4 regions of the Bradyrhizobium barranii subsp. barranii genome follow, and region 1 is predicted to be linked to each of the others. Evidence: riboswitches for the same ligand, from Rfam matches in the RefSeq annotation. Region 1 holds a riboswitch; each other region holds the start of a gene.
The links. A riboswitch is a leader RNA that binds a small molecule or an ion and turns the genes downstream of it on or off. The one in region 1 is predicted to bind cobalamin.
Positions count from the first base shown of each region.

Region 1 (7,896 bases):
GCTCCCTGAATGGGTCACCCGGAAATGCCCCGATGTCTCCGCTGTCCACCGCGAGGCGGCGCTCGCGCGTCAGGCGCAACTCACAAAACCGGCCGGCGCGCTCGGCCGGCTGGAGCAGCTTGCGGTCGAGCTTGCGGGCCTGCAGGCGACCGAGCAGCCGCGCGCCGCGCGAGTGCCGATCATCGTCTTCGCCGGCGATCACGGCATCGTCGCGCAGGGCGTGTCGGCCTATCCGCAAGGAGTGACCATCGCGATGATGGCGAATTTTGCCTCGGGCGGTGCCGCGATCTCGGTGCTGGCGCGTGAGCTTGGCTCAAACCTTGAGGTCGTCGACGCCGGTACGCTGGCGCAGGAGGAGATGGCAGGAATCGTCACTGACAAGCCGCGCAGCGGCACGCGCGACTTCAGCGTGGAAGCAGCGCTCCCCCCCACGGAGCTGGCATTCGCCTTCGAAGCCGGTCAGCGCGCAGTCGCGCGCGCAGAAGCCAGCAGGCCCGATCTCCTGATCTTCGGCGAGATGGGCATCGGCAATACCACGACGTCGGCGGCGATTGCGGCGAGCCTGCTCGGCATCAGTGCCGAGGAGATCGCGGGCTGCGGTACCGGCGTCGACGCGGCCGGCCGCGCGCACAAGGCGCGCGTGATCGACGCTGCGATCGCGCGTTACGGCGTTGCGGGCGCTTCGCCGGAACAAATTCTGTGCGCGGTCGGCGGCCTCGAGATCGCGGCGATTTGCGGCGCCATCATTGCTGCTGCGCAAGCCCGCATTCCCGTGTTGATCGATGGCTTCATCGTATCCGTGGCAGCGCTGGCGGCGGTGCGGCTGAACCCGTCGTGCCAGCCATTCCTGCTGCCGTCGCATCAATCGGCGGAGCAGGGACATCGGCTGGTGCTGCGTGCGCTGAACGTGCAGCCGTTGATCAGCCTCGATCTCAGGCTCGGCGAAGGATCGGGGGCGGCCATCGCGCTGCCGCTGGTGCGGCTCGCGTGCAGCCTTCACAACGGCATGGCGACCTTCGCGCAGGCCAACGTGCCGGATCGCCCGGCCTGATCCAGCTCAAGCCGCGCGCTGATTGACCGCGACGACGCGCCAGCCGGTGGCGAGCCGGTCGATCCGGGTCAGTGACAACGGATCGATCACGAAGCGCAGGGCCGCTTGTGGTGTCAGATCCAGCGCAATGCAGAGCGCGGCGCGGATGGTGCCGGAGTGAACGACGAGCGTTGCCGAGCCGGCGCCGATTTGCGCGAGACCCAGCCGGACGCGCGCGACCTGATCCTCAAAACTTTCGCCGCCCGGCGGCCGACCGTGCGCCGGATCGCTCCAGAACTGCGCATAGGTCTCCCCGCCGGTCGCAGCGAGTTCGTCATGCCGCCGGCCGGTCCAGTCGCCAAAATCCTGCTCGCCAAATTCGGGCACCAACGCGGGTTCGAGTCCCAGCGCGCGCGCCGTCTCAACCGTACGTCGCGCCGGGCTCACCAAGCTCGCAGCATCTGGCGGAAGCCTCTGCCGCAACGCCTCCAGTTGCACGCGATCGCCGAGATCGGCGGGCGCGTCGGCCGCGTGGATCGTCCCTTTGACGCCGTCGACGGGCGCATGCCGTATCAGCCAGAGGAAGGTCTCGCCTTCCATGCCTATCTCCAAGGAAGTTGGTCGCTGTGGTAATAACGTCGCAGCGGCACATTGACTCTGTCTTGTCGGTAATCCTAGATGGCTTTGACGGTTTCCCCGAGTGGGGATGAAAAGGGAATGCGGTGCGGGGATTTTGTCCCCAATGCCGCGGCTGCCCCCGCAACTGTAAGCGGCGAATCTTGCGTCACGAGCCACTGGGTATCTCGGTCCCGGGAAGGCGATGCAAGGTACTGACCCGCGAGCCAGGAGACCTGCCGTCAGCCGTGGTCACACGCGAAGATGTCGGTCGGGGAGTACAGACATTCGGCTTCATCGGAAGGCTCAAAGGCCGGAGGTGGGACCTGGTTCGCTGTGACGTGCCACTGACGTCATACCGAGGTCCCGAACTGTGTCTTCCATTCGTCTTGTACGACCGCGTTGCTTCCTGCTCGCTTCCGCCGCGCTTACTTCATTTGCAGTCGCCGATCTGCCCGCAGCGCTGGCGCAGCAGGCCCGCGAGCCGCTGCCGCCGGTCGAGGTGTCGCCCGCCCAATCCCGCAAACCGGCAAAGCCGGCGGCCCGGGACGCGCAGAGCCCACGCCGCGCGGCATCGCGCAGGCCAGCGGCCGCATCGGCCGCGGCCAAGCCCGTCGTGCCGACCGCGGCGGCGCAGACGCCGCTCAACACCAATGTGGTTGCCGAGAGCGCCTCGCGCCTCGGCCTGACCGTGCAGGAGACACCCGCGACCGTCGAAGTCATCTCGGCCGAGACCATGCGGGAGCAGGGCTATCGCACCGTGTCGGAGGTTGCGCAGGGCGCGGTCGGTGTCACCTCCGGCGACAATCCGGCCGAGCCCGCGGCTTTCTCCATGCGTGGCTTCACCAACAGCCAGATCAACATGCTCTACAACGGCATCAAGATCGGTCCGCAGAACATGACCTCGCGGATCACGGATACGGCCAATCTCGCAGCCGTGGAATTTTTGAAAGGTCCGGCCTCGCTGACGTCGGGCGAAGGTGCCGCCGGTGGCGCAATCAACTTGATCACGAAGCAGCCACACACCGGACCGATCCGGAATGAAGCTGACTTTTCCTGGGATTCGCTCAACTCGTTCGGCGTCCATTACGGCTCGGGCGGCAGCACCAACGTGCAGGGGCTCGACTACCGCTTCGACATCAGCCGCGCCTCGCTCAATGGCTTTGCCGACGACACCAATACCAAGACGTTGGATGTGTCTGGCCAGCTCAATTACCGCATCTCCGACAGCCTCAAGATCTGGGGCGCGATCGAGTACCGGGAAGATCGCTCGAAGGCCTATTGGGGCGCACCGCTGGTACCGATCGCCTTCAGCGGCTCGCATGCGACGAGCGGCATTGTTTCGGGCAATTACGTCTCGAACTTCAACAAAACGAATCTCGGTGCGATCACGATCGACGATCGTACCTTCAACACCAATTACAACGTTCTCGACAACCGCAACGTGGCACAAGAGGTGTGGCTGCGCGGCGGCTTCGAACTGAAGCTGGCGCCTGACCTGACGCTGAAGAGCCAAGCCTATGCCTATGGCGCGGAGCGTACCTGGTTCAACAACGAGATCGAGGCTTTCAATGCCAGTACGGGCCTGCCCAACTCGAACATGGTCGATCGCGAGCGCTTCTATGTTGCACATAGCCAACGCCTTGTCGGCAACATTACCGACCTGATTTGGGACGCTAATATCGCAGGCTTCGACAACCGCCTGGTCACGACACTTTCGTCCAGCTATCTCGATTTCGTCAGGCCAGGCGCGGCCAACTTCCCGGACGATTACGTCTCGCTCGTCAATCCCGACCGTGGCCTTTACGGCCTGCTCACGACGCAGCAGCAGACCGCGCGCATCGACAACGAGGCGCTGTCGTTCGAGGACCGGGTGAAGCTCACGCGAACCTTCGCGCTGGTCGGCGGCCTTCGCGTCGAGCATATCGGGCTTGACCGCAACTCGACCGACGCCGCCGGGCTGGAAAAGGCGAGCTTACCGTTCTCGAAGTCCTGGGTCCCGACGACGGGGCGTATCGGCTACACCTGGGACGCCGTGCCCGGCCTGACCTTCTTCAGCCAGTACGCGACCGGCGCGGACGTCTCGGCCAACAACATCTTCCTGCTTGGGCCAGCCCAGCCGCTCGACCTGACGACCTCGCGCACCTATGAGACGGGCGTCAAGCATCTGTTGTGGAACAACAGGGCGGAATGGTCGTTCTCGGCCTACGATATCGAGCGCAAGAACGTCTATGCGGCGGCTGGCGGCATGCAGCTCAACATCGCGGGACGGCAGGAGTCGAAGGGCGTCGAGCTCGCCGCGGCCGTACGCCCGATCGATCCCCTGCGGCTCTGGGGCAACATCGCCTATGTCGATGCACGCTATGCCGACTACAATTTTGCCGGTGGTTCGTTCTCCGGCAACACGCCGCCGAACGTGCCGCGTGTCGTGGCCAATGCCGGTGCGTCGTACCGGTTCTTCACGCCCTGGCCGGTGGAGCTCGGCATCACGGGCCGCTGTGTCGGCGACCGCTACAACACCGATGCCAACTTCGTGACGATGAAGGCCTACACCGTCGCCGACGTCTACGCCTTCGTCGACATCCCGAAGACGGTGTTCAACGCGGTCGACCAGGCCCGTCTGGGCTTCCGCGTGCGCAACATCACCGACAAGCGCTACGCGATCTGGGGCGATCCGTTCTATCCCGACCAGATCCTGCTCGGTGCGCCCAGGACCTATGAGCTCTCGGCCGCGTTCAAATGGTAGGGCGCTGACCACATGATGAACGCGATCGTGCTGCTGCATCGCTGGCTCGGGATCGCGTTCTGCCTGCTGTTCGCGATGTGGTTCGCGAGCGGAATCGTGATGCACTTCGTCCCGTTTCCGTCATTGACGGAAGCGGAACGTTTTTCCGGGCTCGCGCCGGTGGCTGGCGGAGAGGTGAGGATTGCGGTCGCGGATGCCGTCGCCGCGAGCGGGATAGCGGACGCCACGCGCGTTCGCCTGGTCCAGCGGAGCGACGGGCCGGTTTATGTCGTGTCGGACCCGTCGCGTGTGGCCGCGATCCATGCCTCCGACGGACGGGATGCATCGGTGACGTCGGCCGACGTCGCGGTCGGTATCGCGCGGGATCATGCCCGGCAACGCGGGCTCGATGCCGCGCGGGCGGCGATGATTTCGGGCGCGGATTATGATCAATGGAGCGTGCCGAACGGCTTTGATCGACACCGGCCTCTGTTGCGCGTCGCTCTTGGCGATGCGGCCGGAACCGAGGTCTATGTCTCCTCGCGCACCGGCGAAGTCGTGCTGGATACGACCCGCAGCGAGCGCGGGTGGAATTGGGCCGGCAGCGTCCTGCACTGGATCTATCCGACAGTCCTGAGGAGCAACTGGTCCCTTTGGGATCAGGTGGTCTCGACATTGTCGCTGGTGGCCTTTATCGCCGCGACGCTCGGCGCGGTGCTCGGAATTATTAGGATCAGGATTCGAGGGCGTCGGGTCTCGTCGCCTTATCGCGGCTGGCACGCACTGCATCACATCATTGGTCTCGTCGCGACCGTTTTCGTGCTGACCTGGAGTTTCAGTGGCTGGCTCTCGATGGATCACGGCCGGCTGTTCTCGCGCGGGGAGCTGACCCCGACCGAAGCGGGCGTGGTGTATGCCGCGCCTGACTGGACGACGGCCCCATCGTTCGGTCAGCCGTCGGCTCGCGAAGTCGAATGGTTCGCCGTCAACGGTGTTGTCTACCGGCGCGACCGGACCGGCCTCGCCAGTCAGACCTTGACCAAAGCGGGGGAGGCGATCCGCAGCCGGCAGGTGGCATTCCTCGGCGAGAAGGATGTCCATGACCTGACGACGCGCCTTGCGCCGGGCTGTGGCGACTCGTCCGTTCTTGCCGACAATGACGATTATCCCGCGTACTCCGTTGTCCCCGGAGCGCCCGTCTATCGCTCCCGATGCGGCGACCTCTGGTTCGACATCGACGGTGCCGACGGCCGCGTGCTGCAAAGACTGGATGCCTCGCGGCGCGCCTATCGCTGGTTCTATAGCGCGCTTCACACGCTCGATTTTCCCGTTCTCATGGCGCATCCGCGTCTGCGCGATATCCTGGTCGTCGGGCTCTGCTTGCTCGGGCTGGCATTTTCCGTCACCGGCACCGTGATCGGCTGGCGGCGCTTGCGGTCGACCTTCGCGGCTTGAGCTGCGTATCGAACAAATCATATGCGCCATGCAGATTGCGGGTTGCGCGGGCGATGGCAGGCGCGGATGATCGTCCGAGGGGGCGCAGCGGTGCGCTCTCTCAATGGGGCGATCGTGATCGATGTCAATTCAGCGCAAGCGCCTCGGCATGATGACCCCGTCGTCCAACTCGGTGCTGGAGCCCGTCACCAGTTCCATGCTGCATGGCGTGGCCGGCGTCACCGCTCATTTCTCGCGCTTCCGCGTTACCGAGATCGCGCTCGATGCCGCGGCGCTGAACCAGTTCGATGCCTCGGTGATGCTGCCGGCGGCGGATCTGCTGGCGGACGCCAGGGTCGATGCCATTGCCTGGAACGGCACGTCGGCAAGCTGGCTCGGTATCGGCCGCGACCGGAGCCTGTGCGAAGCGATCGCGGCGCGGACCGATATCCCGGCGACGACCTCCACGCTCGCCTGCATCGACGCCGTCCGCGCGCTCGGCGCCGGACGCGTCGGCCTGGTCTCCCCCTATACGGACGACGTGCAATGGCGTATCGGCGATGTCTGGGCCGAGGAGGGGATCGCCCCTCACGCCGAGCGGCATCTCGGCCTGCGCGATAACTTTTCCTTCGGTGAGGTCACGCCCGCGACGATCGCCGACATGATCCGCGCGGTCGCGGCGGACGGTGCCGATGCCGTCGTCATTCTCTGCACCAATCTCGACGGCGCCGCGCTGGCTGCCTCGCTCGAACGGGAGTTGGGTATCGCCGTGCTGGACTCGGTCGCGGTCACGCTCTGGCGGACACTCGAACTCGCCGGCGGCGACATCGCGGCCCTTGCGGCGTGGGGCCGGATCTTCCAGACATCAGCGATCATCAACTGACGGAGCCCTCCTGTGACGCAGCTCGATCTCGCCATTCGCGGCGGCACCATCGTGACGGCCAGCGACGAGTTTCGCGCCGATATCGGCATTCGCGAGGACGCATCGTCAGCATCGCCGACCGCATTGAAGGTGCGGCGCGCGAGATCGACGCGACAGGTCTGCTGGCGCTGCCGGGCGGGATCGACAGCCACGTCCACATCTCCCAGGCCTCCGGCCCCGACGTGGTGATGGCCGACGATTTTGCTTCGGCAACGCGCGCCGCGGCGGCCGGCGGCAACACCATGGTGCTGCCCTTCGCGCTCCAGGAGAAGGGCACGTCGCTGCGCACCTGCGTCGAGAACTACCGCAAGCTCGCCGAGGGCGAATGCTACATCGATACCGCCTTCCACCTCATCATCTCCGACCCCACCGCAGTCGTACTCGGGCAGGAGCTGCCGGCTCTCGTCAAGGATGGCTACACCTCGTTCAAGGTGTTCATGACTTATGACGACCTCGTGCTCAGCGACAAGCAGCTGCTGGAAGTGTTCGACGTCGCGCGCCGCGAGGAGGCGCTGGTCATGGTCCATTGCGAGGGTTACGACGCGATCCGCTTCCTCACCGCGAAGCTCGAACGCGAGGGCCATATCGCGCCCTATTATCACGGCACCTCGCGGCCGCAGGCCGTCGAGCGCGAGGCGACGCATCGCGCCATCAGCCATGCCGAGGTGATCGGCGTCCCCATCATGATCGTGCACGTCTCCGGGCGCGAGGCGATGGAGCAGGTGCGCTGGGCCCAGCAGCGCGGACTGCCGGTGCATGCCGAGACCTGTCCGCAGTACATCACGCTGACGGCCGACGACATGAAAGGCCTGAACATGGACATGTCAGGCGCAAAGTATGTCTGCTCGCCGCCGCCGCGCGATGCCGAAAGCCAGCAGGCGATACGGGAAGGGATCACCACCGGCGTGTTCCAGACCTTCTCGTCCGATCACTGCCCGTTCCGCTACGACGACCCCAAGGGCAAGCTGACGCCGAATTCCCGCACCTCGTTCCGCTGGGTGCCGAACGGCATCCCCGGCGTCGAGACCCGGTTGCCGATCCTGTTCTCCGAGGGCGTGTCGAAAGGGCGGATCAGCTTGCAGAAATTCGTCGAGCTGACTGCGACCAATCATGCGCGGATCTACGGGCTCTATCCGCGCAAGGGCTCGATCGGCGTCGGCTTCGACGCCG
Region 1 covers NZ_CP086136.1:3,991,930-3,999,825, forward strand. The annotation lists gene cobT (nicotinate-nucleotide--dimethylbenzimidazole phosphoribosyltransferase) at 1-1,051, shown strand, start outside; gene J4G43_RS18845 (histidine phosphatase family protein) at 1,058-1,630, opposite strand; cobalamin riboswitch at 1,702-1,903, shown strand; gene J4G43_RS18850 (TonB-dependent receptor) at 2,019-4,391, shown strand; gene J4G43_RS18855 (PepSY domain-containing protein) at 4,404-5,825, shown strand; gene J4G43_RS18860 (maleate cis-trans isomerase family protein) at 5,947-6,687, shown strand; partial or broken gene hydA (dihydropyrimidinase) at 6,700-7,896, shown strand, end outside.

Region 2 (7,896 bases), 2.0 Mb from region 1:
GCCCCGCTGGATTTAAGTGGATTCCTGCCGGGTTATGCTGAACGCGGGGCTTTACGGTTTTGTCGTTGCGTCGGGAGGGCGTAGCCCGACCAGAGCGACGACAAAACCGTCGGCGACGGTCATGCGGCCATCACCATAGCTTGCGTGCCGAAGTAAGCCTCGTCGGGCGTGCGCCCGTCAAGGCTCGAGTGAGGGCGTCCCTGATTGTAGAAGGCCAGATACTTGGCAATTGACGCTCGCGCCTCGGACACGCTGTCGTAGGCGCGGAGATATACTTCTTCGTATTTGACCGTGCGCCAGAGCCGCTCGACAAACACGTTGTCGCGCCAGGCGCCCTTGCCGTCCATGCTGATGGCGATCTTCGCGTCCAGCAGCACATCGGTGAACTCGAGGCTGGTGAACTGGCTGCCCTGATCCGTGTTGAAAATCTCGGGCCTGCCGTGCTTCGCCAACGCCTCCTGGACCGCTTCGACGCAGAAGGCCGCCTCCATTGTGATCGAGACGCGATGGGCCAGGACCCGTCGGCTGAACACATCGACGACCGCCGCGAGATAGACGAAGCCACGCCGCATCGGAATGTAGGTGATGTCCATTGCCCACGCATGGTCGGGCCGCTCGATCTTCAATCCGCGCAACAGGTACGGGTAGATCTTGTGACCCGGAGCCGGCTTGCTCGTGTTCGGGCGACGATAGACCGCCTCGATCCCCATGCGCTTCATCAGCGTCGCGATGTGGCGGCGACCGGCGTATACGCCCTCCCGCCGCAGCAACGATCGCAGCATACGCGCTCCCGCGAAGGGATAATCGAGATGCAGCTCATCGAGCCGACGCATCAAGGCAAGGTCCTCGGCCGAAACTGGCCGAGGTTCATAGTAGACCGTGCTGCGAGCCAGCTTCAGGACCTTCGCCTGGCGCACGATAGAAAGATCATGATCGCGGTCGATCATCGCTTTGCGCTCAGCAGGCCCGCCTTGGTGAGCGCGCCGGACAAAAAATCGTTTTCCAACGCCAGCTCGCCGATCTTGGCATGTAACGCCTTCAAATCGACCGGCGTCTCGGCCGATGTCTTGTCATGCCCAAACACGCCGGCGGCGCCTTCCAGGAGCTGGTTTTTCCAGATCGTGATCTGGTTCGGATGAACATCAAACAGTTGCGCCAGCTCCGCCAGTGTCTTGTCGCCTTTGACCGCAGCCAAAGCAACCTTCGCCTTGAATGCCGGAGAATGCGTCCGGCGGCTCTTCTTCGTCATCTTCGCTCCTGATTCGCAGCAAGAATCCTCGCCGCTGTCAGGCAGAAAATCCACTCAAGCTACTGTCCGAATTTGCGGGGCCAGCTCTTCCGATCGATCCGCTGACACTTTCCGCAACCGTGTTGCACGTCGGGAGTTTCGTCGATGGTAACCGCGACTTCAGCATTCTGCGTCTGCTGGCTCCGGCCTACACTGTCGTCAACGTCGCAGCCGAATATCTGGTCACCGACCAGGTGAAGGTGTTCGGCCGGGTCGATAATCTCGCCAATGTGCACTATCAAAATCCGACTGGCTTTCTGCAGCCGGGACTGGGCGTCTATGGCGGCATTCGCCTGGCGAATTACGACGCCAGATAGCGAGAGAGAGAAGCCTCATGACGACGGCCGATCCGCTCATGGACCTGATCGCAAGCCAGCTTGCCGACGCTGAGGCCGGCTGGAGCGTCGGCACGTTCGGTGCCATTGCCGAGTTCACACGCGAGCCCGGTGAGGCCTTCGATATGGAGCAGTCGCGCAACGGGATCAGCGTCGTGACGCAGAAGGGTGGGATGCGCGTTGTCTCCCACCCGGATCTGCGCCTGATCGCGTCGGAATCGCCGACCACGGATAGCTGGAGCCACCGCATCGCGCTGTGCCTTCCGCATGAAGCCAGCGCCATGAGTGGTCGTACCGTGCTGACCGAGCTCGGTCCGGATATCGAGGCGCTCCTGACGAGGGATCGCAGCGGCATCCTGTTCGACCTTGGTCTCGGAACGTTGCAGATCGACGCCTGCATCCGCGTCAGCGATGCCGATGCCGTCGCCGCGCTCAGGAGCCGCACGGGCCAATCCGTGTTCGCACCCGAAAGCGACGCCATGCGGATCATTCTGGCCGCCAATCCGCACCGCGTCTTCACCAGCCGCATCGGGCGCGCCGAGGTATTCCAGCCGATCCCGCCGCCGGGTGGGCGAAGCCCTGACGGCCCGCACACCCACGTCCTGCCAAAGCTGCTCGCGCATCGCCGCACCCATGCCGCCACCGAGCCGCTGCCTGAGGGGTGGATCCCCTGCGCGCATCTCTATCCGGCCCATCCGCTCCGCGATCAGCTCGGCCGCAAGCGCGCTTTTCGGCCGGATCATCACGCAGCCTTCCAGGCGCTGCTCGAACTCTATGGGCTGCCGGAGCTGATGGCGTGCAAGAGGGCCGTGGTCGAGGCGGTCGCGAAGGGGCGGGGACCTGAGATAGTGACGCTTCCGCCCGATCGCACAGCGCGCGCCACCGTTCGCGTGGCCTTGCGCCAATTGGCGGCCATGGAGCCGCACACCGCGACACTCGCCGCCTGGCTTGCCGCCTACGACCGGCGCGATCCAGCCGAGACTGAAGATCCCATGGAGGCTCTTCACTGAGTCAGACGTGCTGCCGCGTTCCAGCAAAATTGTGCTACAAATCCCACAAGGAGATCGTTCCATGACTGTAACCATCCTGCCGCCCCACGCCGACCGTTTCCGCCTTCATCCGGTCACCTCGCGCCTCGCGCAGATGTTCTGCTTTGCACTGCTGACGATGTCATGCGCGCTCGCGAGCTTCGCGCTTGCCTGCGCGACGCCGTTTGCGGCGTTCGCCGTCGTCGCCGCCGCGATGCTGCCGATGCGTCCGGCGCTGCTCGTCGTCACCGGCGCCTGGCTCGTGAACCAGACCATCGGCTTCGGCGTGCTGCACTATCCCATCGATGGCAGCACCATCGCCTGGGGCTTTGTCATCGGTGCTGCCGCGTTGCTGTCGACGGCAGCGGCATCGACCGTTCTCCGCCTGCTGCCGCAGGGCCGCACGCCGCTGATGCTGGCCATCGCGCTCGTCGCCGCCTACGCCGCCTATGAGCTCGCGCTGCTTGCCGCGACGCCGTTCCTTGGCGGAGAGGGCGCGTTCACTGCGGCCATCGTGACGCGCATCGGGCTGACCAGCGCCGTCTGGCTCGCCGGCCTCGTCGCCGCCTGCGAGATTGTCCGCCTGGTCGATCCGTTCGGGCGCGGACGCGCGATGTCGGCTTGAACGACGAGGCCCATTGGCGTGATGACATCACGTCCCTTGTCTTTGCAGTCAGGGGACACGGCGCGATTTGCGCCGTGCATCGCGGCGCATTCCGGACTTTGATCGGCGTGGAGCCCTCTGCGGAGGATTGCCTCAGCTATTTCCGGCGTTTTGAGGCTGTATTTCGGGAGGCCGCTGGCGCCAAGATCGCCCGTAAAGGCATTTCGGCAGGGACGAGCCTGCATCTTACCAGTCGCGATATCACCCGGAAGCTGTTAGAAAACGACCAAATCGCTAACGGAGAATAGCTATGAGCCAGTCCCATGTCGCACATCTTCCGATCGCAGTCGGACAGGCGGGACGGCTTTCGCAAGCCCTGATGGCCATGGTGCTCGGCTTGTTCATCGTCGGCGTCGTGGGATTCTCGCATATCGACATCGTTCACAATGCCGCGCACGACGTGCGCCACTCGAACGCATTCCCCTGCCACTAACCGGGGCGGCATGAGTACGTTTCGTTCGATCGTTTTCTCGTCGGTCATTGCCGGTTTCATCGTTGGTCTCATCGTCACGGTCGCCCAGCAGTTCGGCACCGTTCCCCTGATCCTGAAAGCCGAGGTCTTCGAGAAGGCGGCGGAGACCCATCAGCACGACGCGCCGCAGGCGGCTGCGGCTGGCCATGACCATGCAAGCCATGATCACGCCGACCATGATCATGGCGCCGAGGCGTGGGAGCCGCGAGACGGATTCGAGCGCAACGCCTATACGGCGGCCGCGAACGTGCTGACCGCGATCGGCTTCGCACTGCTCCTGGCTGGCTTCTTTGCTGTTCGCAGCGGCGCGACCGGCGCGGGCGTCTCCTGGCATGAAGGCCTGATGTGGGGATTGGCAGGTTTTGCCGTGTTCACCATTGCCCCCGGCCTCGGCTTGCCGCCGGAGCTGCCGGGCGTGCCGGCTGCACCGCTGCTGTCGCGCCAGATCTGGTGGCTGGCCGCCATATTTGCGACGGCTGCTGGCTTGGCGTTGATCGTCTTTCGCCACTCGGTGCCGGCGGCAATTGCGGGCGTCATCCTGCTGATCTTGCCCCATATGATCGGCGCGCCCGAGCTGGCGCACGTCGAGACCAACGTGCCGTCCTCGCTGTCGCATCAGTTCGTCACCGCGGTCACGGTGACGAGCTTGATTTTCTGGAGCCTGCTCGGTGCTGTGACAAGTGCGATCTTCGCGCGCTTCGATCATAGTACGGATGTGCGTGCCTAGAATCCTGCCTGGCTTCACGCCCGCCATCACCGCATTCCACAGGAAATCCGCGCCAAGCCTGCCAACGAATCGTTGACACCCGGCTGCATATGTCACCACATGTGGGCGTCACGGTTCCGCTGGATCGCAAGATTTAGTGGCTAAGAGGGAAGCCGGTGAACCGCGCGAGAGCGTGGAATTCCGGCGCTGCCCCCGCAACTGTCAGCAGCGAGCTGCTTCCGAACAATCGTCACTGGTGCCTTTCGCGCCGGGAAGACGGGAAGTGGGCGATGACCTGCGAGCCAGGAGACCTGCCGCGACGATCTGAACGTCCACGGGCGGGGTGTCCGGCGGTCGCTTGCATGCACCGCCCGGCAACTCTGCCGCCGGCGTTTCTGCAGCGTCCTTCCTTACAGCCCCGTTCAAACACAACGCGCGCATCACGGGGCCCTTTGATGTTACTCAACCTGCACGACGCGGACACCGCTTCCGCACCCATCGTTCATTTGCGTCCACAATCGCTTGCGCCTGCTTCGAGCGAGCCGGCCATGCAGATCATCCGTCGCAACGGCAAGGTCTCGCCGTTCGATTCCGCCAAGATCGCGGTCGCCATGACCAAGGCTTTCCTTGCGGTCGAAGGCACCAGCGCGGTCGCCTCGCGTCGCGTCCATGAGAGCGTGGAGCAGCTCACGGCCGAAGTCGTCGCTGCGCTGATGCGGCGGGCAGGCGAGGGACGCACCTTCCATATCGAGGACGTGCAGGACCAGGTCGAGCTCGCCTTGATGCGGAGCGAGCATCACAAGGTCGCACGCGCCTATGTGCTGTACCGCGAGGAGCGGTCGCGCCAGCGAGCCGAGGAGGCGGCCGCGGAAGCGACGCCCGCTGTCGCGCCGGCACTTCATGTCACGCTCGCCGACGGTTCGCGCGTTGGTCTCGACACCAAGCGGCTCGCGCTGATTATCGGCGAAGCCTGCGCCGGTCTCGACGGCGTCTCCGCGGCACCCGTGCTCACCGAGACCACCCGCAATCTCTACGACGGCATCAGCCAGGACGAACTGGCGCTGGCCTCGATCATGGCCTCGCGCACGCTGGTCGAGCAGGAGCCGAATTACGCCTATGTCAGCGCGCGCCTGCTGCTCGACAAGCTGCGCGGCGAGGTGCTGTCCTATGTCCATGCCGTGCCGATCTCCGCCTCGCAGGCCGATATGGCTGTGCGCTATGCCGAATATTTCCCGGCCTATGTGAAGACCGGCATCGCTGCCGAACTGCTCGATCCTGAACTGACCCGCTTCGACCTCGGCCGGATCGCGGCTGCACTCAAGCCCGAGCGCGACCTGAACTTCCAGTTCCTCGGCCTCCAGACGCTGTACGACCGCTACTTCCTGCACGTCCGCGGCAAGCGGATCGAATTGCCGCAAGCCTTCTTCATGCGCGTCGCGATGGGTCTTGCGGTTCGCGAGATCGACCGAGAGGCCAAGGCGATCGAGTTCTACGATCTGCTGTCATCGTTCGACTTCATGGCCTCGACGCCGACGCTGTTCAATTCGGGTACGCTGCGTCCGCAATTGTCGTCCTGCTTCCTCACGACGGTGTCCGACGACCTCGACGGCATCTTCAAGTCGATCAAGGACAACGCACTGCTGGCAAAGTATTCCGGCGGTCTCGGCAACGACTGGACGCCGGTGCGTGGTCTCGGCGCCCACATCAAGGGCACCAACGGCGAGAGCCAGGGCATCATCCCGTTCCTGAAGGTTGCCAACGACACCGCGATTGCCGTCAACCAGGGCGGCAAGCGCAAGGGCGCCGTCTGCGCCTATCTGGAGACCTGGCACGTCGACATCGAGGAATTCCTCGACCTGCGCAAGAACACCGGCGACGACCGCCGTCGTACCCACGACATGAACACGGCCAATTGGGTGCCGGACCTGTTCATGCAGCGCGTCGATATCGACGGCGAATGGACGCTGTTTTCGCCGGACGAGACGCCCGATTTGCACGATCTCTACGGCGAGGCGTTCAAGTCGGCTTACGAGGCCTATGAGGCCAAGGCGAAAGCCGGCGGCATGCGCGTCTTCAAGACCGTGCGTGCGAGCGACCTCTGGCGTCGCATGCTGACCATGCTGTTCGAGACCGGTCATCCCTGGATCACCTTCAAGGACCCCTGCAATCTGCGTTCGCCGCAACGCCACGTGGGCGTGATCCATTCTTCGAACCTCTGCACCGAGATCACGCTCAACACCTCGGCCGACGAGGTCGCGGTCTGCAATCTCGGCTCCATCAACATGCTCAACCATGTCGGTCCCAATGGACTCGACCATGCCAAGCTGAAGCGGACGGTGACGACATCAGTACGGATGCTCGACAACGTCATCGACATCAATTTCTACACGATCCCCGAAGCGCGCCGCTCCAACATGCGTCATCGTCCCGTCGGGCTCGGCCTGATGGGCTTTCAGGAAGCGCTTCAGGTCCAGCGCATTCCGACCGCGTCCGACGCGGCCGTGGCGTTTGCCGACACCAGCATGGAGGCAATCTCGTTCCACGCGATCGAAGCGTCGTCCGATCTCGCCGCGGAGCGCGGACGCTATCCGAGCTTCGAGGGCTCGCTGTGGTCGAAGGGCGTCTTGCCGCTCGACTCCATCCAGCTTCTCGCCGACGCGCGCGGTGGTCTCGACGTCGATCGCTCCGCAACGCTCGACTGGGATCGCCTGCGCAAGAAGGTCACGTCCAGCGGCATGCGCAACTCGAACGTCATGGCGATCGCGCCGACGGCGACGATCTCCAACATCTGCTGCGTCTCGCAGTCGATCGAGCCGAACTACCAAAACCTGTTCGTGAAATCGAACATGTCCGGCGACTTCACGGTCGTGAACGAGTTCCTGGTGCGCGACCTCAAGGCGAGGGGGCTTTGGGACGAGGTGATGGTCTCCGACCTCAAATATTTCGACGGCAGCGTGGGCCAGATCGACCGCGTTCCTGACGATCTGAAGGCGCTCTACGCCACCGCCTTCGAGATCGACAGCGCCTGGCTGATCGAGGCGGCCGCGCGCCGGCAGAAATGGATCGACCAGTCGCAGTCGCTCAACCTCTACATCGCCAATCCCTCCGGCAAGAAGCTCGATGCGCTCTACCGGCTGGCCTGGCGGCGCGGCTTGAAGACGACCTACTATTTGCGCTCGCGCAGCGCCACGCATGTCGAGAAATCGACGTTGAAGGGCACCGACGGAAAGCTCAATGCGGTGTCCGCGTCAGTGGCGGTGTCGCACGCGCCGATCGTGATCCCGACCGCAGCGGCACCGGACCTCGACGGCATCAAGGCCTGCCGGATCGACGATCCCGAATGCGAAGCGTGCCAGTGAGGAGATGACGATGCTCGACTGGTCCGATACCGAAACCACAGCAG
Region 2 covers NZ_CP086136.1:5,942,383-5,950,278, reverse strand. The annotation lists gene J4G43_RS28755 (TonB-dependent receptor plug domain-containing protein) at 1-16, shown strand, start outside; one part of gene J4G43_RS28750 (IS3-like element ISRj2 family transposase) at 120-997, opposite strand; one part of gene J4G43_RS28750 (IS3-like element ISRj2 family transposase) at 997-1,249, opposite strand; gene J4G43_RS28745 (TonB-dependent receptor) at 1,369-1,605, shown strand; gene J4G43_RS28740 (DUF6925 family protein) at 1,623-2,633, shown strand; gene J4G43_RS28735 (hypothetical protein) at 2,695-3,276, shown strand; gene J4G43_RS28730 (hypothetical protein) at 3,273-3,563, shown strand; gene J4G43_RS28725 (CbtB domain-containing protein) at 3,566-3,748, shown strand; gene J4G43_RS28720 (CbtA family protein) at 3,759-4,514, shown strand; cobalamin riboswitch at 4,609-4,826, shown strand; gene J4G43_RS28715 (ribonucleoside-diphosphate reductase subunit alpha) at 4,949-7,852, shown strand; gene J4G43_RS28710 (ribonucleotide-diphosphate reductase subunit beta) at 7,863-7,896, shown strand, end outside.
Region 2: another riboswitch for cobalamin. It lies ahead of J4G43_RS28715 (ribonucleoside-diphosphate reductase subunit alpha); the one in region 1 lies ahead of J4G43_RS18850 (TonB-dependent receptor).

Region 3 (7,896 bases), 4.9 Mb from region 1:
CGTTCGCTACGCTTCTTCGTCATGTCGATTAGTTCGTAGCTGGCTTGCCCTGGCAGGTGATAGATCCGCTCGCCGCTGCGCTCGACAGTGCCTTTTATCAGGCACTCGGGGGACGGCGGTTCCGACAGCAGGACGGATCCGAGCAGTACTTCCTGCGCGTCGATCGGAACCGACCACGCGCCGACGATAATCGTGCCCTTATTGCGGCGAGGCCAGTCCCAGGGAGCGATGAACGCTCCCGACCACAGTCCCGTATGGGCTGTGCTTGCCGCCAACTCATAGACAGCGTGAGATGGAGCAGCCGATAGTGCCCAGCCCGAGCGTACCATCCAGACGTTCACATTCTCGCCTTCGATGAAGCAGTTACCGAGGGCTCGTCTGTACTCATCGACTCTCTGGGTATGACAATCCCAGGTTCGCCCATTTGAATGCTTGATAAGCTCGTCGCGAGCAGCTACGCCGCAGGCCCATTTCCGGCCCTTGGCGTCGAGACAAATCTGGTCCGTCTCAGGAGCTTCGATGCCTGAGAGCCGAACGTTGGTTTTGTCGATCTCGATCGTATTGCCGTCGAGGATGCGCGGAGCACCGCTGAACGTCGCGGCGCAGACCGGAGATGTGACGAGAGCGAGCAATGCGAACATAATTCCGCGGTTCTTCATCCCGACAACAACCTTTCGCTCCTGATCCACGTTTCACGCACGACACGGTGCCGATACATTCGACTGCTTGACAGCGTTACGTCCGTTATTCCGCCGGCATTTCCGACGCGCTTTATGAGGGCTTCGCCGGAACGCGAACCTACGGCCTGACGCTGCGTAAGGATCAAGTGATTTCTTTGGGGCGTGCGGCGCTATTCTTCGAGCATCAGCGGCTCTCTCACTAGGACCGCGCTTTACTCTCTCCACCTGAGGGGAGATCCTCGCGGGCGGCGCCGAACTGGCGATGCTGAACAAACCCGAACCCCGGAACGTTGTCTTTGCAAAAAAAAGTGGCCGACGATGAAGCGCTGGCTCGCGCTGGAGTCAGGCGTGGAGCATCAACCTTTCTGGTTGGCGACGGTTTCCATCGGCAAAATGGCCGCTGCCAACGGTTCTGCAATGAAATTTCGCACTTCACACGAAAAGATGTGAAAAAGATCGGTCTGGCTTTCTCTGACCGATTTAGAAGAAGACGCAATGGAGTTCAGGGTAGACGCCCGCGCATAACTTAACCTTCTTACGCCCGGCAAGATTGATCGTTGATGTCGACCTGGGCAGGTGGAGCAGAGTTAAACAGGCGTTTTCCATGCTTCGAAATCTGGATCGATGACATGCAGACGAATGGGTGCCAGCTAAGCTAGGGTCGAGCCAGTCTGGTCCTCGACGTTTTCTTGCGTACGGCCCCTGAGCTTCCCGGCCTGCGCGCTCGGAAATGCGCAAGCGCTCAGCGGTATGCCGGGTCGCTACCGGTGAACGTCTCCCGGTAACTTCCTCGCCGGTTTCGTCTCACACCCAGTTCCTGGTGCCTTCGACGTTGCTATACTCACGCACAGTGGTGTCCTCACACCGGCTGGAGTGAAGGCGGGAAAACCACATCTCGCAAGCTCGTGCGCGCCGCTGACACTAGGCGGAACAAACGCAATCGCGCGGCCGACCTTCTTGCGACGGGCCGGACTGCTGCGAGAAAGGCACCCGGACCGTTGCGGAAGCTAAAACAAAGCAAGTGCCGAGCGCGTATGTCTTGCAGTCGGTCCGAGGCACTGGGCCATGGAGGAACTGCGGCGCGATGTTGCTCTGCGGCAGTTTACTCGGGCCTTCGCTCTCCTAAGTCTTCCTCTTCATTTGGCTCGGTGCGTTGGAACCAGGAGCCAGGGGCAAATTTCGCGATGCGCTTGGCAAAGGAGGATTGTGGCTCCCAATCCTGTCCTTCTCTCTTTTCGAAAGTGATGACCCCGTTGTGTGCAAAATAACGTGGTCCTTGGATACTACAATTCACCAAGAGCAGAACGCGCCACACGTCACCCGTCTCGGCCGGTTTGCCATTCCGCTTCGGTAAGTAGTCCACTCCAACTGGTTCAATGATAGTACAGCGGCCCTGCCGCAGAAGATCGCCGAGCCGGCCTTGCGGGGTGGCCACGAAGTTGAAGTTGGCCGGATCATGCAGAAAGCGAAGATTTGCGTCCCTTTCGCCATCTGCGACTTCACTGGCGATCAGGGAGAGCGCCAGGGCGCGCCAGCCCAATTCCATCGGCTTCGCATAAGTCGACGCAAGTTCAAACGTGCCGTCGAGGGCGATCTTCCAGGTGATAACGTACTGTTCGTCCGATTTGTTGTCCCGGTGTCTGGTCCACGAAACGAAAATAAAGTCGTTTTGGCCAAGTTCAATAACGCCCCACATTTGAGGCACGAACTGTGCCACCTTCGAGACATTGGAGATAATTTGTTCTATCGTCTCACCATCTTGCGCTCGCCAAGTTGACTTCAATCGTTCGACAAGGGGGCTGTCGCTGGCCCGAATATTGTTGCTCATGGCAGCCGGCCAGGCGAGGCAGATTAAAAATCCGACCAAGCAAAGCCATAGCGCGGGTCTTCCAGACATTCTCTTCATAACCCTCGGCCTATCGCGTTTCATCCAAACATCTTGTAAAGCAGGCAACCTCGAACCTGCTATGAGCCATCGCAAGAAGTTTACGGGGATGCGACGTGGCACCCGCTGGCTGTCCCGCGCGATCAGGCGCTCCCTGTATGTCATGCGCAGCTAACTTCCCCGACAGCGACTGCGTCAATTGGCTGAGCTGGACCTGCCCAGCAGGAGGAGACTGGGCATGCCGAGGGTCTGCATTCTTCGTGCCAGGCAATAGGCGGAAATTTTCACAGAGTTTGTGTCGCTCTTGTCGACTTTCTGACCTTTGCACGTTTTCGGTGTTCCTATTCAGTGTATCCGCCGCAGCTTGTGCATCCTTGTCCCGCACCGGATATTTAGCAGAAGAGTTGAACGCCTCGATGCCGGATGCCTGATGGACGGAAGTGCGTTTGCCGCTATTGAGCTGTGTGGTTCGCTATCGTGCCGCCGGCGTTCGAGCTGCATGATTGCCAGCGGCACCAAGCCGGCTTGATCCCGGCTTTGAAGTCTGGGTGGCACGCAAATCAACCCCTCGCCTCGTATGTTGCTAAATTCCGCCACGTGCCTTGGCCTATTCGCTGCAGATCCTTTAGTTGAGAGAATAGCTGGCTAGCCGAGGTGCTGGGCGAAACTCTGGAAATCGCAAGGCCGCATCGAAAGCATTCTGATAGAAACGTCGGTACTCCCGCCGGAAGGCTGCTTCTGTCCCTTTCATCGATCTAGCGTGCGGCTCCAGCTCCGGATGCTATTCCGGTATCTGAGAAGGATATGTCTGATTATGACATCTCTGATTAGAGAATGTTTCTGGATGGTGGTAAGTCACAGAGATGCACGGTCATTCGGCTAGCAGATGTCGCAGATTAGCTTGCACATAATCTGAGAGGTTGACGGAAGAGTTCTCGTGCCGATAATCCAAGTCGTCGAGGTTCTCCGGTTCCCATTGATCCGGAGCTAAGAGGGAAGCCGGTGCAAATGCCGGCGCTGCCCCCGCAACTGTAAGTGGCGAGCCGCTGTCCAACGATGTCACTGAAGCCTGCACGGCTTCGGGAAGGCCGGACAGCAGCGATGACCAGCAAGCCAGGAGACCGGCCCCGACAATATATTGGTCCACGGGCGGGGTGTCTCGGTGGTACGCCAAGCAGCCGTCGCACGCGCGACTTCTCCTGCCTGCGTCCGCCATGGCCTTTGTCCCCAACAGGGGTTAACGCGATGTCTCCTCTCTCTCTTCCAGTTGCTACGCTCGGAACGCCACGCATCGGCCCAAGGCGTGAGCTCAAGCTCGCTCTAGAAAGCTACTGGTCTGGAAAGATTAGTGAACAGCAGTTGTACGAAGACGCATCCGGCCTACGCGCAGCGAACTGGGCTCGTCAAAAATCGCTCGGCGTCACGATCATTCCGTCAAACGACTTCTCGCTGTATGATCAGGTGCTTGATACAAGTGTCATGGTTGGCGCCATCCCGGAGATCTACGCCTCGAGCGGAGAATCCGTTTCGCTCCAGACGTACTTCGCCATGGCCCGCGGATCGCAATGCGGCGATCAGGATGCGAGTTGCGACCAGAGTACGCGGGGATCTGGCGTGCCCGCGCAGGAAATGACCAAGTGGTTCGATACCAACTACCACTACATGGTTCCCGAGTTTTACCGGGGACAGGCGTTCAGACTGTGCTCTCGCAAACCCGTCGAAGAGTATGAGGAAGCCAGGGCTCTTGGCTTTCAGACCCGCCCTGTCCTGATCGGGCCGGTCACATTTTTAAAGCTCGGCAAGAGTACCGATAGCGCGTTCCAGCCCCTCTCTCTCCTCGATGATCTGATACCTGTCTATATCGACCTTCTGCATGAATTAGCCAAACGAGGGGCAAGTTGGGTTCAGTTTGATGAGCCCTGCCTGGTCCTTGATCTGGATGAGGCGGCGCGACAATCGTTGCTGCACGCCTATAACCGGTTCGCAAAGGAGGGACCCGCTATCAAGATCATGCTTGCGAGCTATTTCGGCGCCCTAGGCGACAATCTGGATACTGCCTTGAGCCTGCCAATTTCCGGTCTGCACGTCGATTTGGTTCGAGCGCCAGAACTATTGGATCAGATCATTGCTGACGGCCGAAGTGATCTCGTCATGTCGCTCGGTGTCATCGACGGCCGCAATGTGTGGCGGTCGAACTTGCCGTCGCTCCGTCAGCGGCTGAAGCCCTCGATTGCGAAGCTTGGCAGGCACCGTGTACAGCTCGCTCCGTCCTGCTCGCTGCTTCACGTGCCGGTCGATGTTGAACTCGAGACCGGGCTCGCGTCCGACGTCAAGAGCTGGCTTGCTTTCTCGGTTCAGAAGATGCGTGAGCTTGCGATCCTGGCGCGGGTACTCGCAGGCGACCAGAATGTTGGGCTAGCTCTTGCCGAGTCGGAATGCGCCGCGACTGCCCGCCGGACCTCGCCGAAGATCCATAATGCCAACGTCGCTGTCCGAATGAGGGCGATCGATCAGACGATGCGCCAGCGCGCCACCCCGTTTGCCCGTCGTTCCGAGATCCAAAGGGAACGCTTTGGACTGCCGGCTTTTCCTACCACGACGATAGGATCGTTTCCGCAGACCGCAGCGGTGCGAAATGCTCGCGCGGCGCATGCGCGAGGTGCGATGAGCGAGGAGCAATACGACAGGTTCCTCAAAGAGGAGATAGCCCGCGCCGTACGTTGGCAGGAGGACATCGGTCTTGACGTCCTCGTGCATGGCGAATTCGAGCGTAATGACATGGTGCAGTACTTCAGCGAGCAACTCGCCGGCTTCGCATTTACAAGGAACGGATGGGTTCAGTCCTATGGTTCGCGCTGCGTTAGGCCCCCGATCCTGTTTGGCGATGTAGTGCGGCCGAAGCCGATCACCGTGGAATGGTGGCGCTACGCGCAATCACTAACTGGTAAGCCGATGAAGGCGATGTTGACCGGACCGGTGACGATCCTGAACTGGTCGTTTGTTCGCGATGATATTCCTAGAAGCGAGGTCTGCCGTCAGCTTGCGCTCGCGATGCGCGATGAAGTCCGCGATCTCGAGAATGCCGGTGCAGCCATAATACAGATCGACGAAGCTGCACTCCGCGAAGGATTGCCATTGTGCCGGTCGGACTGGAAGGCATATCTCGATTGGGCCGGAGATTGCTTCCGCCTCTGCTCATCGGGCGTTACCGATCAAACGCAAATCCATACACATATGTGCTACTCAGAGTTTAACGACATCATCGGTGCGATCGCTGCAATGGATGCGGATGTCATTTCAATCGAGACGTCGCGATCGAAAATGGAGCTACTGGATGCGTTCAGGAAGTACGAATATCCAAATCAAATCGGACCGGGCGTGTACGACATTCACTCTCCACGCGTCCCCGAGACGGGCGAAATGAAGGAGCTGATGGTGCTAGCTCGGACGCGTTTGCAGGATTCGCAGCTTTGGGTCAATCCGGACTGCGGCCTAAAAACGCGCAAATGGGAGGAGGTTCGGCCGGCGCTCACCAACATGGTCGCTGCCGCGCGCGAACTGCGCGCTGCATCCGATCCGCAAATCGGTTGATCCCGAGCTCCGGTCTGTTCTCAACAAAGCTAATTCGGTTGTGGTGATTTGCGCTTTCCACAATATCGAGGCTACCATTGCCGCCGACATGATGCCCGGTCCACTTCGTGGACCGGGGAAGGTACGGTCTCGGAGAAAAGACGGTGACGCGTTGCGCTAGTTTCGTTGGCCGGGGTAGAATTGCCGGCTGCTCGATCACGGCGACAACATTCGCCGAAAATCTGCAACCCATATAAGCAGAAGTGTATTGCAGCTAATCATGCCGTGGTACGCGGCCGTATAGGTTGAGATTTGGAAATTTACGCCGAGATTTGTCGCTCATGGGCACGTTGGCAACGGCCGCGACAGCAATGAGAAAACTAATGCTTGACGGACACCGCAAGGCACTCGGCGCGGATTCGGTCCGCTCGGAGATGCCGTCAGGCTCCCTCATTCGATCCACGAGATAGTTTCAGAAGAGAGGACGGCGAAGGCAGTCCGTACCCCAACTCACACCAATCCATTTGGGATAACGGCGCTATCCGGGCCACATACGCCAATGCGTCGGCCGCACCGCGATTTGCTCTCCGGTATTCGCGTTGATCCATCCGCCGAAGATCCGGCGGCAAGGAAAGACCACCCGGTGAATTGAATTACCCTCGATCACGGCAATCTCCAGATCCTGATCGAAGGGCGGCGCCTTTCCAAGCTGCTCCCATGTCAGATCATTAGATCCTGGCCGGTGTTCATAGCTGCGGGGTGACAAATTCAGATACCTTGTTAACACTGCGCACATCGCTTGGGTTCTGCGCGGACAGGCCGACGCCGATATCGTTCGGACGACCCGCGTCTCGATCGCGTCAGCCGCGGCGGAGGGATATCGGCTTTGCGCTGTTGTGACGGAACATGATCCGCTCGCGAACTGAAATATTTGGATCTGCGCCAGGAAACGACATCTGAGCTTTTGTCGAATTGATTTGGATCAGCTCAAGGCCTCGGCCATTGATATTTGTAGATGTGCTGCACCAGTTTTACTGGACTGCAGCTCCAGTAATCCGGCCCGGGCAGGGTAAATGGTCCGGCCGTCTGTCATGTCACGTCCTTTGTTGGTGAGACACATCTCCTTGTCCTCCGGCGTCATCGTGTTGGTTGTGTGTGGGTGGCCTTCCTCACGCGCGCATTTAGATGGGCGTAGCTTCGCTCTGAGCGCATAGCAGGGCCGTCCCGCAGGCCGATAAAGTAGATGCCATCGCAAGTCGGCGCAATTTATCATGTGGCCGGTCATTGGCTCGCCGCGCGGCTGCGGCTGCGTCTGGCAGCAGTCCTAGGAACGGCCGCGGGTACCCGGGCATGAAAGCATCATGGGCGTCAAGCATTTCTGTCTGCCGTGCGTCTGACCTTACTAGCCCGTCTTATTCGCGAGAGGGCGCCTGAGAGGCTGGCGAGCGTGGTGTAAAGCGCTGATGCGGCGTAGGATTCGGTTGCGAAGCCACCCCATCACCTTCAACCGCGAACGCCACGCCCGCCATGACCGATGATACGATTTCAGACCACTATCGAGAAGCAAGAATTCAACACAAATAAAACCTCTGCCTCGCGCTCGATCTCTTCATGCTTGATAGTCTCGTTTCGGAGGCTGATCACCCTACCGCGTCTAATAGGCCGCTCGCGCCGGTTTCTTTGGACGCGGCACGACCGCGACTCCACGTTTCGGCACAGAAATGATCGGGAGTCACTCAATCTTTCTTCAACTTAACCCGT
Region 3 covers NZ_CP086136.1:8,908,218-8,916,113, reverse strand. The annotation lists gene J4G43_RS43485 (thermonuclease family protein) at 1-659, opposite strand, end outside; gene J4G43_RS55495 (hypothetical protein) at 999-1,130, shown strand; gene J4G43_RS43480 (nodulate formation efficiency C protein) at 1,783-2,508, opposite strand; cobalamin riboswitch at 3,508-3,709, shown strand; gene metE (5-methyltetrahydropteroyltriglutamate--homocysteine S-methyltransferase) at 3,811-6,156, shown strand.
Region 3: another riboswitch for cobalamin. It lies ahead of metE (5-methyltetrahydropteroyltriglutamate--homocysteine S-methyltransferase); the one in region 1 lies ahead of J4G43_RS18850 (TonB-dependent receptor).

Region 4 (7,896 bases), 330 kb from region 1:
ATCACCATCAGCGCCGGCACCAGGGTGACGGACAGCAACGCCGCGGCGGCCATCGAGAAGGTCTTCGTGAACGCCAGCGGGCTGAACAATCGGCCCTCCTGCGATTCCAGCGTGAAGATCGGCATGAACGACACGGTGATGATCAACAGGCTGAAGAAGAGCGCGGGGCCGACCTCGGATGCCGCGTCGATCAGAACCTGCACGCGCGACTGTTCGGGCCTCGCCCGTTCGAGGTGCTTGTGTGCGTTCTCGATCATGACGATGGCGGCGTCCACCATGGCGCCGATCGCAATCGCGATGCCGCCGAGGCTCATGATGTTCGATCCTAGCCCGAGCAGCTTCATGGCGCCAAACGCCATCAACACGCCGACCGGCAACATCAGGATCGCGACGAGTGCGCTGCGGACATGCAGCAGGAACACGATGCAGACGAGCCCGACGACGATGCTCTCCTCGAACAGGGTATGCTTGAGGGTATCGATGGCCGCATAGATCAGGTTCGAGCGGTCGTAGACCGGTACGATCTCGACCGATTTCGGGAGGCTGCTCGCGATCTCCCTGAAGCGCTTCTTGACGTTTTCGATGACGTCTAGGGCGTTGACGCCGAACCGCTGCAGCACGATGCCGCTCGCAACCTCGCCCTCGCCATTCAATTCGGCGATGCCGCGCCGCTCGTCGGGCCCGAGCTCGACGTTGGCGACGTCCCGCAACAGCACCGGCGTGCCGTTGCTCGTCTTCAGCACGATGTTGCCGAGATCGTTGATGCTCTTGATATAGCCCTTGCCGCGGATGACGTATTCGAACTCGGAGAGCTCGACGGTGCGGCCGCCGACGTCGGCGTTGCTGGCGCGGATCGCCTCGCGTATTTTTTGCATGCTGATGCCGCGGTCGCGCATCCGCTGCGGGTCGAGGACCACGTTGTACTGCTTGACGAAGCCGCCGACGCTGGCGACCTCGGCGACGCCTTCGGCCTTGGCCAGCGCGAACTTCAGATTCCAGTCCTGGATCGTGCGCGTGTCCGCAAGGTTCAATTCCTTCGATACGACGGCGTATTGGTAGACCCAGCCGACACCGGTGGCGTCGGGCCCGATGGTCGGGGTCACGCCGGCGGGAAGCCTGGACGCCGCGCCGTTCAGGAATTCCATGACGCGCGACCGCGCCCAATAGATGTCGGTGCCGTCCTCGAAGATCACATAGACGAAGGAGACGCCAAAGAACGAGAAGCCGCGTACGACCTTCGATTTCGGCACGGTGAGCATCGCCGTCGTCAGCGGATAGGTGACCTGATCCTCGATCACCTGCGGCGCCTGGCCGGGATACTCGGTGTAGACGATGACCTGCGTATCCGAGAGGTCCGGGATCGCATCCAGCGGAAGGTGAACCAGGGCATAGAGGCCGGCGGCAGCCGCGAAGCCGGTCCCGAACAGCACGAGCAGCAGATTGCGCGCCGACCAGGCGATGATGCGGGCGATCATTTGTGATCTCCCGTTGCATTGCCAGGGCCGGCGTCGGTGGCCTGGGATGCCGCCTCGCCAAACCCCTTCAGCGCCGCCTTCAGGTTGCTTTCCGCATCGATAAGGAAGTTGGCGGAGGTCACCACCGCCTCGCCGTCCGCGAGACCCTGGCGCACCTCGACATAGCCGCCGCCGCGACGGCCGAGCTTGACTTCCCGCGGCTCGAAACGCCCTTCCCCCTTGTCGACGAGCACGGCCTGCCGGCTGCCGGTGTCGAGCACCGCGCTGTCCTGTATCGCCAGGACGGGCGCGGCATCGGCCGTGTCGATGTCGGCATCGACGTACATGTCGGGCAGCAGCACCGCGTCCGGATTGGCGAGCTCGATCCTGATGCGAACGGTGCGCGTGTCGCGGTTCACCTGCGGATAGACGACGGCGATTGTCCCGGTGAAGGTCCGGCCGGCGAAACTGCGCGCGCGCACCGCGACTGACTGCCCCACCGCGATGTTGCCGAGATCGCGCTCGGCCACGTCGACCAGCGCCCAGACCACCGAGGTGTCCGCGATCCGGAACAGAACGTCGCCGGGATTGGCCCGCATCCCTTCGATCGCATTGCGTTCGAGCACGACCCCGTCGCGCGGTGCAGACCAGCGTATGGCGACGGGCGCGGTGTGCGTCTTGTCCATCTCCGCAATGACGGACTCGGGAACGTCGAGATTGACCAGCCGCTGTCGCGAGCCGCGGCCGTACATCTCGACACCGCCGACCGTCTTGGAGGTGATCGTCGCGAGATATTCCGCCGCCGCGGACGCCACCGCCGAACTGTAGATTTCCATCAGCGGCTGGCCGGCCTTCACGCGCGTGCCAGTGGTCACGTCGGCGACCTTCTGCACGAAGCTTTCGGCGCGCATCGCGATCACCGACACGCGGCGTTCATCGAGCTGGATCGTGCCGGGCGCCTTCACCGAGACCCGGATCGAGCGCCGCGCGACGGGCTCGGACTTCACGCCCGCGCGCTGGATCTTGCCGGGCGACAGCTTCACCGTGCCGTCGTCGGCATCGTCGCCTTCGTAAACGGCGACATAGTCCATCCCCATCGGATCCTTCTTTGGGACGGGCGACGTATCGGGCAGTCCCATGGGATTGCGGTAGTAGAGGATTTTTCGCGGCGAAGCCGCCTGCGCCTTCGGCAGCGCCGGCGCGACGGCCGCTCCATCGTCGTCGTAGACCGGCAGATAGTCCCGCCCGCGGTCGTCCTTCTTCGGACCAGCAGACCAGAGCGGCGCACCGCTCGGATCGCGGTAGTAGAGCGGCGTTCGCTCCGCGGCAGCCGCAGCCGATGTTATGTCGGCCTCAGCGAGCCAGCCCGCACCGTTCGAATGCGAGTAGTAGCCGGCCAGGACCAGGCCGCCGCCAAGCGCAAGAGCCGTCAGGAGACGCAGCGTTTTCATGTCGTGTATCCGCGCGCCCGAGAGCGCGCGTCCGTGTGAAGGAAAAAGGGGAATGTCGGGCGCTGCCGGGCAGCGCCCGAACGCTCACTTGATCGCCGTGACGATCACCTTGCCGGTGACGGTCTCCGGTTCGCCCTGCACCTTCACGGACAGCGTCATCTGGTAGCGGCCAGCCATCGGCAGGTCCGTCTTGAAGGCGTACACGCCCGGCTCCCTGGACGGCAGCGGCGCGACCGCCGATTCCATCTCGGCCATCCCGTCCGGGGCCATGTCGAGGCGGGTCTTGAAGATGACCGCATCCGGTATCGGCTTGCCGGTCTGCTTGTTCGTCAGGCGAACGGCGAGCGTGACATCTTCGCCCTTCTTCATCTGCGGAGTGACGGGCTCGAAGGCGTAGTCGCCCGCGCCCGCCATCGCGGCGGAAGCGGCAAGCGAAAGGGTGGCGGCGAGAGCCGCGGTGCTGATCTTGGAAAGCATTGTCCTGTCCTCATGAATTGATCTTTCGCCGTGGCGCGTGAAGCGCGCACGTCAGTCGTCGTCGCGAGCAGGCACGCCGCTCGCGTCTCGGGCTTTGCGAGATCAGATTCGAGGAGGTCGGAAAGGAGGACTGCCGCCGCGGAAGGAAACGACCTGATCCGGGGGAATAGCCATCGTGCTGGCCATGACGGCGAGACGTTCGAACGCCATGGGCCTGACATCACCGAGCGCGATGATCCCACCGACGCAGCAGAAACCCATCCCGCACTTGTAGCCGCCGCTATGGGAGCCTGTTCCCTTCATGTCGGGACAACAATCGTCCATCGACATGTCGGCGTCGCCGCTCATGTGCATGGCCGTCTGCATGCCATCCGACGACATTGCGAGGTTCGCCGCGGACGCGCCAACCGGCAGCATCGCCAAGGATATGGCGATGGCGACTGCCAGGATGGTACGGACGAACTGCATCAATATCGACTTACCTTGTCGGGCCGGAACTCGGCCTCAGTAGCATATTCGGACACCAAAGGCAGTCATTGATCGTGGTCAAGCGTTCGTTACCCAGGCTCGTCCGGAGGCCGGGTTGGACGTTTCGACGCGGTCCTTCGGACTATCGTGCAAAACAGCAACACAAGGCCACCATCGACCGACCGGCCCGTCCAGCAGCCCGCGCGGATGTTGACGCGCTCATCCCCTGATGCCAGTTTCGTGATCGGTAGTGTCCGCAAGGACTCTTCAAGGGAATGCGGTGCGTCCACCTCAGTGGGCAATTCCGCGGGCTGCCCCCGCAACTGTAGGCGGATAGCCGACGACCAAACGAACCACTGGAGCCCCGCTTGGGCCTCTGGGAAGGTGGTCGAAGGCGATGACCCGCGAGCCAGGAAACCTGCTACCAGCCATGGTCACGCGCGAACGCATTGGGCGGGGTGCCCTGATGTCGGACAAGTAGCCGGTGCATCCGCCGCCTGGGGCGAAGGTGGATGACTAAGGCAACCGCGGTGACGGTTTGTTTGCGTCGCCGCAGAGCGTTGTCGTGCAAAATCTTCATTTCCGTGCTGGCGCAAGGCCAGCGTTATCGCGTGCTTTCCTGATTACTCTGCTCTCGTCGGTGTCCTTGTCGTCCGCGGCGCTCGCGCAAAGCGCGACGCAGGACAACCGCTCCCGGGAGGTCGGTCCGGTGATCGTGTCGCCGCCTGCGCCGCGACAGGCTCCTGCCGTCAGCCCGGGCACTCAGAAGCAGCGCGCGGCCCGGCGCGCCGCGGGACGCAATCGTGGCGCCCCTGCTGTCGCCGTTCCGGCCACGCAAGCTCCGAGCGGCCCGGTGCAGACGCCGCTCAACACGGCAGCCGTCACCGACGTCGGCTCCCGGCTCGGCATCACGGCGCGCGAGATGCCGGCGACCGTCGAGGTCATCAGTCAGCGGACGATGCAGGACCTGGGCATCCGGACCACGACCGACGTCGCCAAGGCTGCAGTCGGCGTCACCGGCGGCGATGCGCCCGGCGCGCCCGCCATCTTCTCGATGCGTGGCTTTTCCGGCGACCAGATCTCCACGCTCTACAACGGCATCCCGATCGGGCCGTCGACCATGACCGGCCGTCCCATGGACGTGGCTGGCCTCCAGCAGGTCGAGATCATCAAGGGACCGGACTCGCTGGTGGCGGGCCTCGGTGCGACCGGCGGCGCCATCAACTACGTGAACAAGGCGCCGCACACCGGACCAATCGTCAACGACGCCTTCACCTCCTACGATTCCTTCAACGGCTATCGCGCCGGTTACGGATCGGGCGGCAGCACGCTGATCAACGGCCTCGACTACCGCTTCGACATCAGCCATTTCAACAACAAGGGCTTTATCGACGACACCTATTCGAAGCTCAGCAACGTCTCGGGCCAGCTGAACTATCGCGTCAACGAGAACCTGAGGATCTGGGGCGCGACCGAATACAGGCAGGACAACGACCGCTTCTACTGGGGGACGCCGCTGGTGCCGGCGAACGCGCCGGGCATCGTGCCGACGTATGGCGTCGTCTCCGGCCTCTGGAGCAACTATTACCTCGGCGGCGGCACGCCGGTCCCGGTCACCATCGACGCGCGCACGCTGACCACGAACTACAACGTGCTCGACAATCACAGCGGCGCCGGCGAGCTCTGGCTGCGCAGCGGCTTTCAATGGGACATCACCAACAACATCTCGCTGAAGAGCCAGGTCTATGGCTATGACGCCCACCGGCACTGGTTCAACAACGAGATCTCGTCGTTTGACCAGACCGTAGGCAATTTCGCAGGCGCGCAGAGCATCTACCGCGAGCGCCTGGCGCTCGATCACGCACAGCGACTCTACGGCAACATCACCGACCTCACCGTCAATTCCAATCTCGGCGGAATGGACAATCGCTTCGTCGCCACCGTGGCGGCGAGCAGCAACCAGTTCAACGTCTCGCAGGACACGCTGTTCTTCAATGACTACGTCGACCTCCTCAATCCGGACCGCGGCCTCTACGGCCCGCGCAGCGACGAGAAGATCTACACCCATCTCGACACCGCCTCGCTGTCGTTCGAGGACCGGCTCAAGCTGACCTCGACCTTCGCGCTGATCGGCGGCATCCGTTTTGAGAATATCGAGCTGTCGCGGACCCGCTTCGACGAGAATGGCCTCCTGAAAGCCAACTATCCTTTCTCGAAGACGTTCAATCCGGTCACCGGACGCATCGGCTACACCTGGGACATCGCGCCCGGCGTGATGCTTTACAGCCAGTACGCGACGGCAGCCGACCCGACGGTGGCGAACATCTTCATCCTCAGGCCCACGACGCCGCTGCTGCTCACGACGTCGCGGACCTACGAGACCGGCGTGAAGCTGCTGTCGGCCGACAAGCGCGCGGAGGCCACGTTCTCGGCCTTCGACATCGAGCGCAAGAACGTCTACGTCCCCGAAAGCGGCATCCTCTTCAACGTCGCCGGCAAGATGGCCTCCAAGGCGTCGAGATTGCCGCCGCGGTCAATCCGGTCGCGGGCCTGAAACTGTGGGGTAACGTCGCCTTCGTGCAGTCGCGCTTCATCGACTTCACCTATGTCGACGGCAATGGCGACTTCCAGTCCTATTCGGGCAAGACGCCGCCCAACGTTCCCAACTTCATCGCCAACGCCGGCGCCTCCTATCGCTTCGACACGAAGCTGCCGGTGGAGATCGGCGGCCTCGTCCGTCACGTCGGCGACCGCTTCAACTTCCAGGACAATCTGGTCACGATGGACGCCTACACGATCTTCGACGCATACGCGTTCGTCGATATTCCAAAAGCCTATTTCCCGGGCGTCGACCAGACCCGGATCAGCTTTCGCGTGAGGAACCTGACCAACAAGCTCTACGCGGCGTGGGGCGATCCGGGTTACACCGACCAGATCATCCTGGGCGCGCCGCGCAGCTACGAGGTCGCGGCTTCGTTCAAGTGGTAGTCGCGGATCACCTCGTCCGCGCCGTGGCGGGAGGTGTCACGCGACAGTAGGACGCAATCGCAAATCGATTGCGCCGTTGAAGCCGCAGGTCTCGAGAGCTATCGATCAACGAAACCTCGCTTCCATCGGGAGGAACGCATGAGCACCATCACCGGCGGCTGTCACTGCGGCGCGATCCGCTATCAGGTCGAGGGCGAAGCGATCGTGCACGCGCTGTGTCACTGCCGCGATTGCAGACTTCACGCGGGCGCTCCCGTCGTCGGCTGGACGATGTACGCGGACGATGCCGTCAAGGTGACCAAGGGCGAGCCCAAGGTCTACAGCTCCTCGGAACATGCGCGGCGGCACTTTTGCGGCGACTGCGGAACCGGCCTGTTTTATGTCAATGCCGACATGTTGCCCGGGGTCATCGACGTCCAGAGCGCGACCTACGACGATCCCGACGCCGTACCGGCGACGATGCACATCCAGGTCGCAGAGCGCCTTCGATGGATGGAGCGCGCGCACGAACTGCCGACATTCGACCGCTATCCTCCGCCACCGTAGCGGCGCGCGCGAAGCGTTCGCCGTCTCGATGGAACCGCACAAACACCATCTTGCAACGGCCGGACGATCTCACGTAGATTGATCGGCGTGGGGACGAAGCAGACTCCCCGTGAGACCTCGGTCCAAGCTCTGCGCAGCACGCCATTCGTGGAGCTTGCGCATGGATACCGAACGCCATCCTCCTGTCCGCCATACCGTTGCCATCCTCTCCCGCGGCGACGCCGCCGCGCGCCGGGACGCGACGGCGCAAAACAGCCGCTTCGTCTGCGTTTTCGAAGCACTCGCCGCGGTCGGCATCGAAGCCCGACCGGTGATCTACGACGAGATCTTCGCCGACGCCGTCCGCGATCAACTGCTCGCCGTCGATGGCGTGCTCGTCTGGGTCGATCCGATCCATCAGGGCAAGACGCGCGAGGCCCTCGACCCGCTGCTTCGCGACGTTGCGGCGCAAGGGCCATGGGTGAGCGCCCATCCCGACGTGATCCTGAAGATGGGCGTCAAGGAGGTGCTCT
Region 4 covers NZ_CP086136.1:3,659,580-3,667,475, reverse strand. The annotation lists gene J4G43_RS17470 (efflux RND transporter permease subunit) at 1-1,475, opposite strand, end outside; gene J4G43_RS17465 (efflux RND transporter periplasmic adaptor subunit) at 1,472-2,905, opposite strand; gene J4G43_RS17460 (FixH family protein) at 2,990-3,382, opposite strand; gene J4G43_RS17455 (hypothetical protein) at 3,485-3,850, opposite strand; cobalamin riboswitch at 4,082-4,290, shown strand; gene J4G43_RS17450 (TonB-dependent receptor) at 4,491-6,404, shown strand; gene J4G43_RS17445 (TonB-dependent receptor domain-containing protein) at 6,371-6,838, shown strand; gene J4G43_RS17440 (GFA family protein) at 6,977-7,384, shown strand; gene J4G43_RS17435 (Cj0069 family protein) at 7,545-7,896, shown strand, end outside.
Region 4: another riboswitch for cobalamin. It lies ahead of J4G43_RS17450 (TonB-dependent receptor); the one in region 1 lies ahead of J4G43_RS18850 (TonB-dependent receptor).